2 linked regions of the Streptantibioticus cattleyicolor NRRL 8057 = DSM 46488 genome follow. Each later gene encodes a partner of the first gene's protein in a complex. Links are inferred from orthologs where the notes say so. Each region holds a gene or a part of one and is shown in the gene's direction. Other genes may lie near its edges.

What was found.
Region 2: the proteins of secY (region 1) and secG are in contact, whole or in part, in a crystal structure (PDB 5AWW), measured with the Thermus thermophilus proteins. The link is inferred for Streptantibioticus cattleyicolor NRRL 8057 = DSM 46488 from one-to-one orthologs. Residues at the interface, in WP_096411648.1 of Thermus thermophilus: Leu14, Gln16, Arg17, Phe20, Ile34, Pro35, Pro37, Ile72, Arg108, Arg109, Asn112, Gln113, Arg116, Ile117, Ile120, Pro145, Gly146, Trp147, Phe152, Phe155, Val156, Val159, Thr160, Val162, Ala163, Gly164, Ala166, Leu167, Trp170, Glu173; in WP_223903268.1 of Thermus thermophilus: Tyr5, Ile9, Tyr12, Leu13, Ala16, Leu19, Val20, Val23, Leu24, Gln26, Glu27, Pro28, Gln30, Gly31, Ala32, Asp34, Leu35, Met36, Gly37, Gly38, Ser39, Ala40, Asp41, Leu42, Phe43, Ala45, Arg46, Val48, Tyr53, Thr56.

Annotation. Positions count from the first base shown.
Region 1 is NC_017586.1:3,881,708-3,885,425, forward strand. Bases 54-2,985 are described here. They hold secY (preprotein translocase subunit SecY), read left to right. Parts: upstream 54-827; coding sequence 828-2,144; downstream 2,145-2,985. Other genes in these bases: rpmD (50S ribosomal protein L30), read left to right, coding at 54-154; rplO (50S ribosomal protein L15), read left to right, coding at 156-617; SCATT_RS17070 (adenylate kinase), read left to right, coding at 2,144-2,800; map (type I methionyl aminopeptidase), read left to right, coding at 2,908-2,985. Also shown: more of rpmD, read left to right, coding at 1-53; more of map, read left to right, coding at 2,986-3,718. UniProt on the Bacillus subtilis protein: The central subunit of the protein translocation channel SecYEG. Consists of two halves formed by TMs 1-5 and 6-10.
Region 2 is NC_017586.1:1,192,329-1,197,029, reverse strand. The notes cover bases 548-3,469. They hold secG (preprotein translocase subunit SecG), read left to right. Parts: upstream 548-1,851; coding sequence 1,852-2,088; downstream 2,089-3,469. Other genes in these bases: pgl (6-phosphogluconolactonase), read right to left, coding at 2,715-3,469; SCATT_RS05060 (RNA polymerase-binding protein RbpA), read left to right, coding at 2,274-2,609; tpiA (triose-phosphate isomerase), read left to right, coding at 974-1,750; SCATT_RS05075 (phosphoglycerate kinase), read left to right, coding at 548-968. Outside these bases: more of SCATT_RS05075, read left to right, coding at 1-547; more of pgl, read right to left, coding at 3,470-3,497; glucose-6-phosphate dehydrogenase assembly protein OpcA, read right to left, coding at 3,494-4,588; zwf (glucose-6-phosphate dehydrogenase), read right to left, coding at 4,585-4,701. UniProt on the Bacillus subtilis protein: Involved in protein export. Participates in an early event of protein translocation.

The DNA of each region.
Region 1 (3,718 bases):
GTCCTACATCGGCAGCAAGCAGAACCACCGTGACACCCTGCGTTCGCTCGGGCTCAAGCGCCTGAACGACGTGGTCGTCAAGGAGGACCGCCCGGAGATCCGCGGCATGGCGCACACCGTGCGTCACCTCGTCACGGTCGAGGAGGTCGACTGACATGGCGGAGTCCAAGCCGCTGAAGGTCCACAACCTCCGTCCGGCCCCGGGCGCCAAGACCGCCAAGACCCGCGTGGGTCGTGGTGAGGCGTCCAAGGGCAAGACGGCCGGTCGTGGTACCAAGGGCACCAAGGCCCGTTACCAGGTTCCGGAGCGCTTCGAGGGTGGGCAGATGCCGCTGCACATGCGGCTGCCCAAGCTGAAGGGCTTCAAGAACCCGTTCCGGACCGAGTACCAGGTTGTCAACCTCGACAAGCTGGCCGCGCTCTACCCCGAGGGCGGCGAGGTCACCGTCGAGGACCTGGTGGCCAAGGGTGCGGTCCGCAAGCACCAGCTCGTCAAGGTGCTCGGCACCGGCGAGGTCACCGTGGCGCTGCAGGTGACGGTGGACGCCGTCTCCGGCTCCGCCAAGGAGAAGATCGCCGCCGCCGGCGGCAGCGTCACCGAGCTCGCCAAGGCTTGATGGCTTGAAGTACCGACAACCGGGGATGCCCACACTTTGGTGGAGGGCATCCCCGGTTGGTCATTCCTCGGGGGGCTTCCTCGCCGGTAAGGTGGCGAGGAGTGGCGGTATGCACGCGGCACGGTCCGCGGGGGTACCTGCCCACCCCCGTACCAGTCGACCTCTCACGACCGTCACCTTCCGCGTCCCGCGGGAGGCGCAGGAGGCACCGTGCTCACCGCGTTCGCCCGGGCGTTCAAGACGCCCGACCTGCGGAAGAAGCTGCTGTTCACGCTGGGCATCCTCGTGCTCTTCCGGCTGGGTCAGAACGTCCCGCTGCCCGGGGTGGACTACCGGAACGTCGCTCAGTGCATCAAGGAGGCCGGCGGCAACGGCGGCCTCTTCGGCATGATCAACCTGTTCAGCGGCGGAGCCCTGCTGCAGCTCACCATCTTCGCGCTGGGGATCATGCCGTACATCACGGCGAGCATCATCCTCCAGCTGCTGACGGTGGTGATTCCGCGCCTGGAGGCCCTGAAGAAGGAGGGCCAGGCCGGGCAGACGAAGATCACCCAGTACACCCGTTACCTGACGCTGGCGCTCGGCGTGCTCCAGGGCACCGGCCTGGTGGCCACGGCCCAGAGCGGCACGCTCTTCCGTACCTGCGCGGTCGGTAACCAGGTGGTCCCGGACACCTCGATCTTCCGCACCACCGTCATGGTGATCACCATGACCGCCGGCACCGTGATGATCATGTGGCTCGGCGAGCTCATCACCGACCGCGGCATCGGCAACGGCATGTCGATCCTGATGTTCACCTCGATCGCGGCCGGCTTCCCGGGCTCGCTGTGGTCGATCAAGAAGTCCGGCAAGATCGTCAGCGGCTGGGGCGAGTTCTTCATCGTCATCGCGATCGGCCTGGCCATGGTCTGCCTGGTGGTCTTCGTCGAGCAGGCCCAGCGGCGGATCCCGGTCCAGTACGCCAAGCGGATGATCGGGCGCCGGTCCTACGGCGGCACCTCGACCTACATCCCGCTCAAGGTCAACCAGGCCGGTGTGATCCCGGTCATCTTCGCTTCGTCGCTGCTCTACATCCCGGCCCTGATCGTCCAGTTCAGCGGGAACTCCACGGCGGGCTGGGCGCGCTGGATCAGCACCAACCTCACCAAGGGCGACCACCCGTTCTACCTGACGCTCTACTTCCTGCTGATCGTCTTCTTCGCCTTCTTCTACGTGGCCATTTCCTTCAACCCCGAGGAAGTTGCCGACAACATGAAGAAGTATGGTGGCTTCATCCCGGGCATCCGGGCTGGTCGACCCACGGCGGAGTACCTGGGCTACGTGCTCAACCGGATCACCTGGCCGGGCTCCCTCTACCTCGGGCTGATCGCCCTCGTGCCCACGGTGGCGATCGCGCTGTTCAACGGAACGCAGAACTTCCCGTTCGGCGGTACGAGCATCCTCATCATCGTGGGCGTCGGCCTGGAGACCGTGAAGCAGATCGAGAGCCAGCTCCAGCAGCGCAACTACGAAGGGTTCCTCCGCTGATGAGAATCGTCCTCGTCGGGCCGCCTGGCGCTGGTAAGGGCACACAGGCCCAGTACCTCGCCAAGAACCTGTCGATCCCGCACATCTCCACCGGCGACCTCTTCCGTGCCAACATCAGCCAGGGCACGGCGCTCGGCAAGCAGGCGCAGGAGTACATGAACGCCGGCCAGCTCGTGCCGGACGCGGTGACCATCGGCATGGCGACCGACCGTCTGCAGCAGCCGGACGCCGAGGGCGGCTTCCTCCTCGACGGCTTCCCGCGCAACCTCGGTCAGGCCGAGGCGCTCGACGGCTACCTGGCCGACAAGGGCGTCAAGCTCGACGCGGTGCTCGACCTGGAGGTGCCGGAGGACGAGGTGGTCAAGCGGATCGCCGGCCGCCGGATCTGCCGCAACGACTCCAGCCACGTCTTCCACGTCTCGTACACCCCGCCGAAGGCGGCCGGCGTGTGCGACAAGTGCGGCGGCGAGCTGTACCAGCGCGACGACGACAGCGAGGACACCGTCCGCAAGCGGCTGGAGGTCTACCACAGCGAGACCGAGCCGATCATCGACTTCTACAAGGCGCAGGAGCTGGTGGTGACCATCTCCGCGCTGGGTACGGTCGAAGAGGTGACCCGGCGGGCCATGGAGGCCCTGGGGCGCCCGGCGGCCTGACCTCATCCGAGCAGGGCCGGCAGACGGCCGCGGCGCCCGAGTTGGCGCCGCGGCCGTACTGTTGCTGTATCCCCGCAAACACCCGGAACGACGAAGGGCGCAAGCCGATGGTGGAGATCAAGACCCCGGACCAGATCGCGAAGATGCGTGCCGCGGGGCTGGTCGTGGCGGCGATCCATCAGGCGTGCCGCGACGCGGCGGTGCCCGGCGCCACCACCAAGGACCTGGACGAGGTCGCCGCCAAGGTGATCTCCGACCACGGCGCCAAGCCCAACTTCCTGGGGTACGGCGGCTTCCCCGGCAACATCTGCACCTCGGTCAACGACGTCGTGGTGCACGGCATCCCGGACCGCGAAACGGTGCTGAGGTCCGGCGACATCATCTCCGTGGACGCCGGCGCCATCGTGGACGGCTGGCACGCGGACGCGGCGATCACCGTCTTCGTCGGCGAGGGCCACGCCCCCGAGGTGCACGAGCTGAGCCGGGTCACCGAGGAGTCGATGTGGGCCGGGATCGCGGCGTTCCGCAACGGCGACCGGCTGGTCGACATCTCCCGTGCCATCGAGACCTACATCCGCCGCCAGCCGCGTCCGGCCACCGGCAAGTACGGCATCGTCGAGGAGTACGGCGGCCACGGCATCGGCACCCAGATGCACATGGACCCGCACCTGCTGAACTACGTCTCCCGCAAGCGGGGCCGCGGCCCGAAGCTGGTGCCGGGGATGTGCCTGGCGATCGAGCCGATGGTCACGCTGGGCACCCCGCACACCCATGTGCTGGAGGACGACTGGACGGTCAAGACCGACGACGGCTCGTGGGCCTGCCACTGGGAGCACTCGGTGGCGCTGACCGAGGAGGGTCCGCTGGTGCTCACCGCGGTCGACGGCGGTAAGGCCAAGCTCGCCGCGCTGGGCGTCA
Region 2 (4,701 bases), 2.7 Mb from region 1 along the record:
TCACGTTCGCCACCGACACGGTCGGGGACAGCGCGAAGGCCACCGTCGCCGCCCTGGCCGACGGCGAGGTCACGCTGCTGGAGAACCTACGGTTCAACGCCGGTGAGACCGCCAAGGACGACGCCGAACGCGGCGCGTTCGCCGACGAGTTGGCCACCCTGGCCGACCTGTACGTGGGCGACGGCTTCGGTGCCGTGCACCGCAAGCACGCCTCCGTCTACGACCTGCCGGCCCGGCTGCCGCACGCCGCGGGCGGGCTGATCGCCACCGAGGTCGGTGTGCTCCAGCGGCTCACCGAGGACGTCACCCGCCCCTACGTGGTGGTGCTCGGCGGCGCCAAGGTCTCCGACAAGCTGGCCGTCATCGACAACCTGCTGGAGAAGGCCGACCGCATCCTGATCGGCGGCGGCATGGCGTACACCTTCCTCAAGGCCCAGGGCCACGAGGTCGGCAAGAGCCTGCTCCAGGAGGAGCAGGTGCCGGCGGTCACCGAATACCTGGAGCGCGCCAAGGCCAAGGGCGTGGAGTTCGTGCTGCCGGTCGACGTGGTCGCCGCCGCCGACTTCCCGGACCTGAAGACCAAGGCCCCCGCCGACCCGCGGGTCGTCCCCGCCGACGCCATCCCCGCGGACCTGGAGGGGCTGGACATCGGTCCGCGCACCCGTGAGCTGTTCGCCGCCCAACTGGCCGACGCGGCCACGGTGTTCTGGAACGGTCCGATGGGCGTCTTCGAACACCCCGACTTCGCCGAGGGCACCCGCGCGGTGGCCCAGGCGCTGGTCGACGCGGCCGGCTCCTCCGCGGCCGACGGCGCCTTCACCGTGGTCGGCGGTGGCGACTCGGCCGCCGCGGTACGCACCCTGGGCTTCGACGAGAACGCCTTCGGCCACATCTCCACCGGCGGCGGCGCCAGCCTGGAATACCTCGAAGGCAAGACCCTGCCCGGTCTCGCCGCACTTAAGGACTGAACCGCATGAGCACTCGCACCCCGCTGATCGCGGGCAACTGGAAGATGAACCTCAACCACCTCGAGGCCATCGCCCACGTCCAGAAGCTCGCCTTCGCGCTCACCGACAAGGACCACGACGCCGTGGAGGTCGCGGTCCTGCCGCCCTTCACGGACCTGCGTTCGGTGCAGACCCTGGTCGACGGCGACAAGCTGCGCATCAAGTACGGCGCGCAGGACCTGTCCGCGCACGACTCGGGCGCGTACACCGGTGAGATCTCGGGCGCCATGCTGGCCAAGCTCAAGTGCGCCTTCGTGGCCATCGGCCACAGCGAGCGCCGCCAGTACCACGGCGAGACCGACGAGCAGGTCAACGCCAAGGTGAAGGCGGCCTACCGGCACGGCCTGACCCCGATCCTGTGCGTCGGGGAGGGGCTGGAGGTCCGCGAGGCGGGCAACCAGGTGGCCCACACCCTCGCCCAGGTGGACGGCGCCCTGAAGGACGTCCCGGCCGACCAGGCGCGCACCATCGTGATCGCCTACGAGCCGGTGTGGGCGATCGGCACCGGCAAGGTGGCCACCCCCGAGGACGCCCAGGAGGTCTGCGGGGCGATCCGCGCCCGGCTGGCCGAGCTGTACGACGCCGGGGTCGCCGACGCCGTGCGGATCCAGTACGGCGGCTCGGTGAAGTCCGGCAACATCGCGGCGATCATGGCCCAGGCCGACGTGGACGGCGCCCTGGTCGGCGGCGCCTGCCTGGACGCCGACGAGTTCGTGAAGATCGTCCGGTACGGGGAACAGTAGGCTGACGGCCTGCTTCCGAAGTACCCTGACGGGGGCCGGGCGGGGTGTCCGCCCGGCCTCCCGAGGCTTTGCAACATGTCACCGAGAGAGTTGGTCCAGCCGTGGTTATCGGGTTCTCCATCGCCCTCATCGTCTTCAGCCTGCTGCTGATGCTGCTGGTCCTGATGCACAAGGGCAAGGGCGGCGGTCTGTCCGACATGTTCGGCGGCGGCATGCAGTCCTCCGTCGGCGGTTCCTCGGTCGCCGAGCGCAACCTGGACCGGATCACCATCGTCGTCGGTCTGCTCTGGTTCGCCTCCATCGTGGCGCTCGGCCTGGTGCTGAAGTTCAAGCACTGAGCGGCCCGGCGGGCGGGGCGGTCCTCTACTCCCCTGCGCAGCGGCACAACTGACGGCCCGTCGTCTGGGCGCTTATCATGGGACGGCGTCCTTCCGAGCCGGGCTGTTGGCCTGCCACTGGACGACACGTAAGGTCCCCGTAAACTGGACGACCTCGCAGCAGCATCACGCAGGGAGTTACGACCGTGGCAAGTGGCAACGCGATCCGTGGCAGTCGGGTCGGAGCGGGGCCGATGGGGGAGGCCGAGCGCGGCGAGTCCGCGCCCCGCCTTCGCATCTCCTTCTGGTGCTCGAACGGGCACGAAACCCAGCCGAGTTTCGCCAGTGACGCGCAGATCCCGGACACCTGGGACTGCCCTCGGTGCGGCTTCCCGGCCGGGCAGGACGAGAACAACCCGCCGGCTCCGCCGCGCACCGAACCGTACAAGACCCACCTGGCGTACGTCCGGGAACGGCGCAGCGACGCGGACGGCGAGGCGATCCTCGCCGAGGCCCTCGCCAAGCTGCGCGGAGAGATCTGAGCCACCGGTCCCGGCCGCACGGCCGAGCCGGAGGGTGAGAACGGTGAAGCGGCCCGGCCGCGCCATCCCGTGAGGGGTGACGCGGCCGGGCCGCTTCACGTGGCCTCAGGCCGAGGCCGGCGGGTAGAGCTGCTTGGGGAGCTGGGCGGCGGCGGCCCGGTCCAGCAGCCACAGGGTGCGACCGCGGCCGTACGCGCCGGCCGCCGGGGCCTGGATCTCCCCGGCCCCGGCCAGCGCGATGGCGACCGCGTTGGCCTTGTCCTCGCCGGCCGCCAGCAGCCACACCTCACGGGCGGCGCGGATCGCCGGCAGCGTCAGCGACACCCGGTTCGGCGGCGGCTTCGGCGCCCCGCGCACCCCGATCACCGTGCGCTCTGTCTCCCGCACCCCGGGGTGCTCGGGGAAGAGCGAGGCGACGTGGGTGTCCGGGCCGACGCCGAGCAGCAGCACGTCGAACGTGGGCACCGGGCCGTGGTCCGCCGGGCCGGCCGAGGCGGCCAGCTCGGCCGCGTAGGCGTCGGCCGCCGCGTCCACGTCGTTGCCCCAGGCGCCGCCGGCCGCGGGCATGGCGTGCACCCGTGCCGGATCGAGCGGTACCGCGTCCAGCAGGGCCTCGCGGGCCTGGGTGGCGTTGCGCTCCGGGTCGCCCTCGGGCAGGAAGCGCTCGTCGCCCCACCACAGGTCGAGCCGGGACCAGTCGACCGCGTCCCGGGCGGGCGCCTCGGCGAGCGCCGCGAGCAGCGCGTTGCCGTTGCGCCCGCCGGTGAGCACCACCGAGGCGGAGCCGCGGGCGGCCTGGGCGTCGACGATCTTGGTGATCAGCCGGGCCGCCGCGGCCTTGGCCATCAGCTCCTTGTCGCGGTGGACCACGACCTGGGGTGCCGTCACGAGGACCGCTCCCCCTGGCCGCCGCCGGCCGCCGCCCCGGCCTTCGCCGACATCTTCCCGGCGGACCTGCGCGAGCCGGTCTCCTTGGTCCCGTCCTCCTTGGGGGTGGACTCCTGGGCGGCGGGCTGCGACTCGGTGGCCGGCGTCCCGGCCTTGCCGGTACCGCCGTGGGTCAGCTTCTCCAGCCCGAACTGCACGGCCGACTTGTAGATGTCGTCCGGGTCCAGCCGGCGCAGCTCCTCGGCGATCAGCTCGGCCGTCTCCCGCCGCTTGAGGGCGACGTGCCGGTCGGGCTGGCCGGGCATGGCCAGCTCGGCCAGGGCGCCGTCGGCACGGTCCAGGCAGATCACGCCGTCCGCGGTGGACAGCCGTACCGCGGTGAGCCCCGGGCCGTCGGTGACCCTGCGCTCCACGGGCACCCCGAGCCGGTCCGCCAGCCACATCCCGAGCAGCTCGGTGCTGGGGTTGTACGGCTCGCCCTCCACCACGGCGGAGGTGATCCGGGAGTGCTTCTGGTCCAGCGCGGCGGCGAGCATGCTGCGCCACGGGGTGGTCCGGGTCCACGCCAGGTCGGTGTCGCCGGGGGAGTAGGCCGCGGCCCGTGCCTTCAGCGCGGCCAGCGGGTCCTCGGCCGCCGCGGCGTCGGTGATCCGGCGCTGCGCCAGCTTGCCCAGCGGGTGCTCGGCCGGGCGGTCCGGGGCGTCCTCCGGCCACCAGACCACCACGGGGGCGTCCGGCAGCAGCAGCGGCAGCACCACCGAGGCGTCGTGGTGGGCGAGTTCACCGTGCAGCCGCAGCAGCACGGTCTCGCCGGTGCCGGCGTCGGAGCCGACCCGTACCTCGGCGTCGAGCCGGGAGGTCGCCCGGTCCCGCGGCGAGCGGCCGGGCCGCTTGATGACCGCGAGTATCCGGGAGGGGTGCTCCCGGGACGCCTCCCCGGCCGCCTTGAGGGCGTCGTAGGCGTTGCCCTCGTCGGTGACGATGACCAGGGTGAGCACCATACCGACGGCCGGCGTACCGCTCGCCCGGCGCCCCTCGACGAGAGCCTGGTTGATCTTCGACGATGTGGTGTCCGTGAGATCGATCTTCATGGCCGACGCCAGCTCCTGCCGTCTCGTGCGAGCATCTCGTCCGCCTCGGCCGGCCCCCAGGTCCCGGCCGGGTACTGGGCGGGCGTGCCGTTCTTCTCCCAGTACTCCTCGAT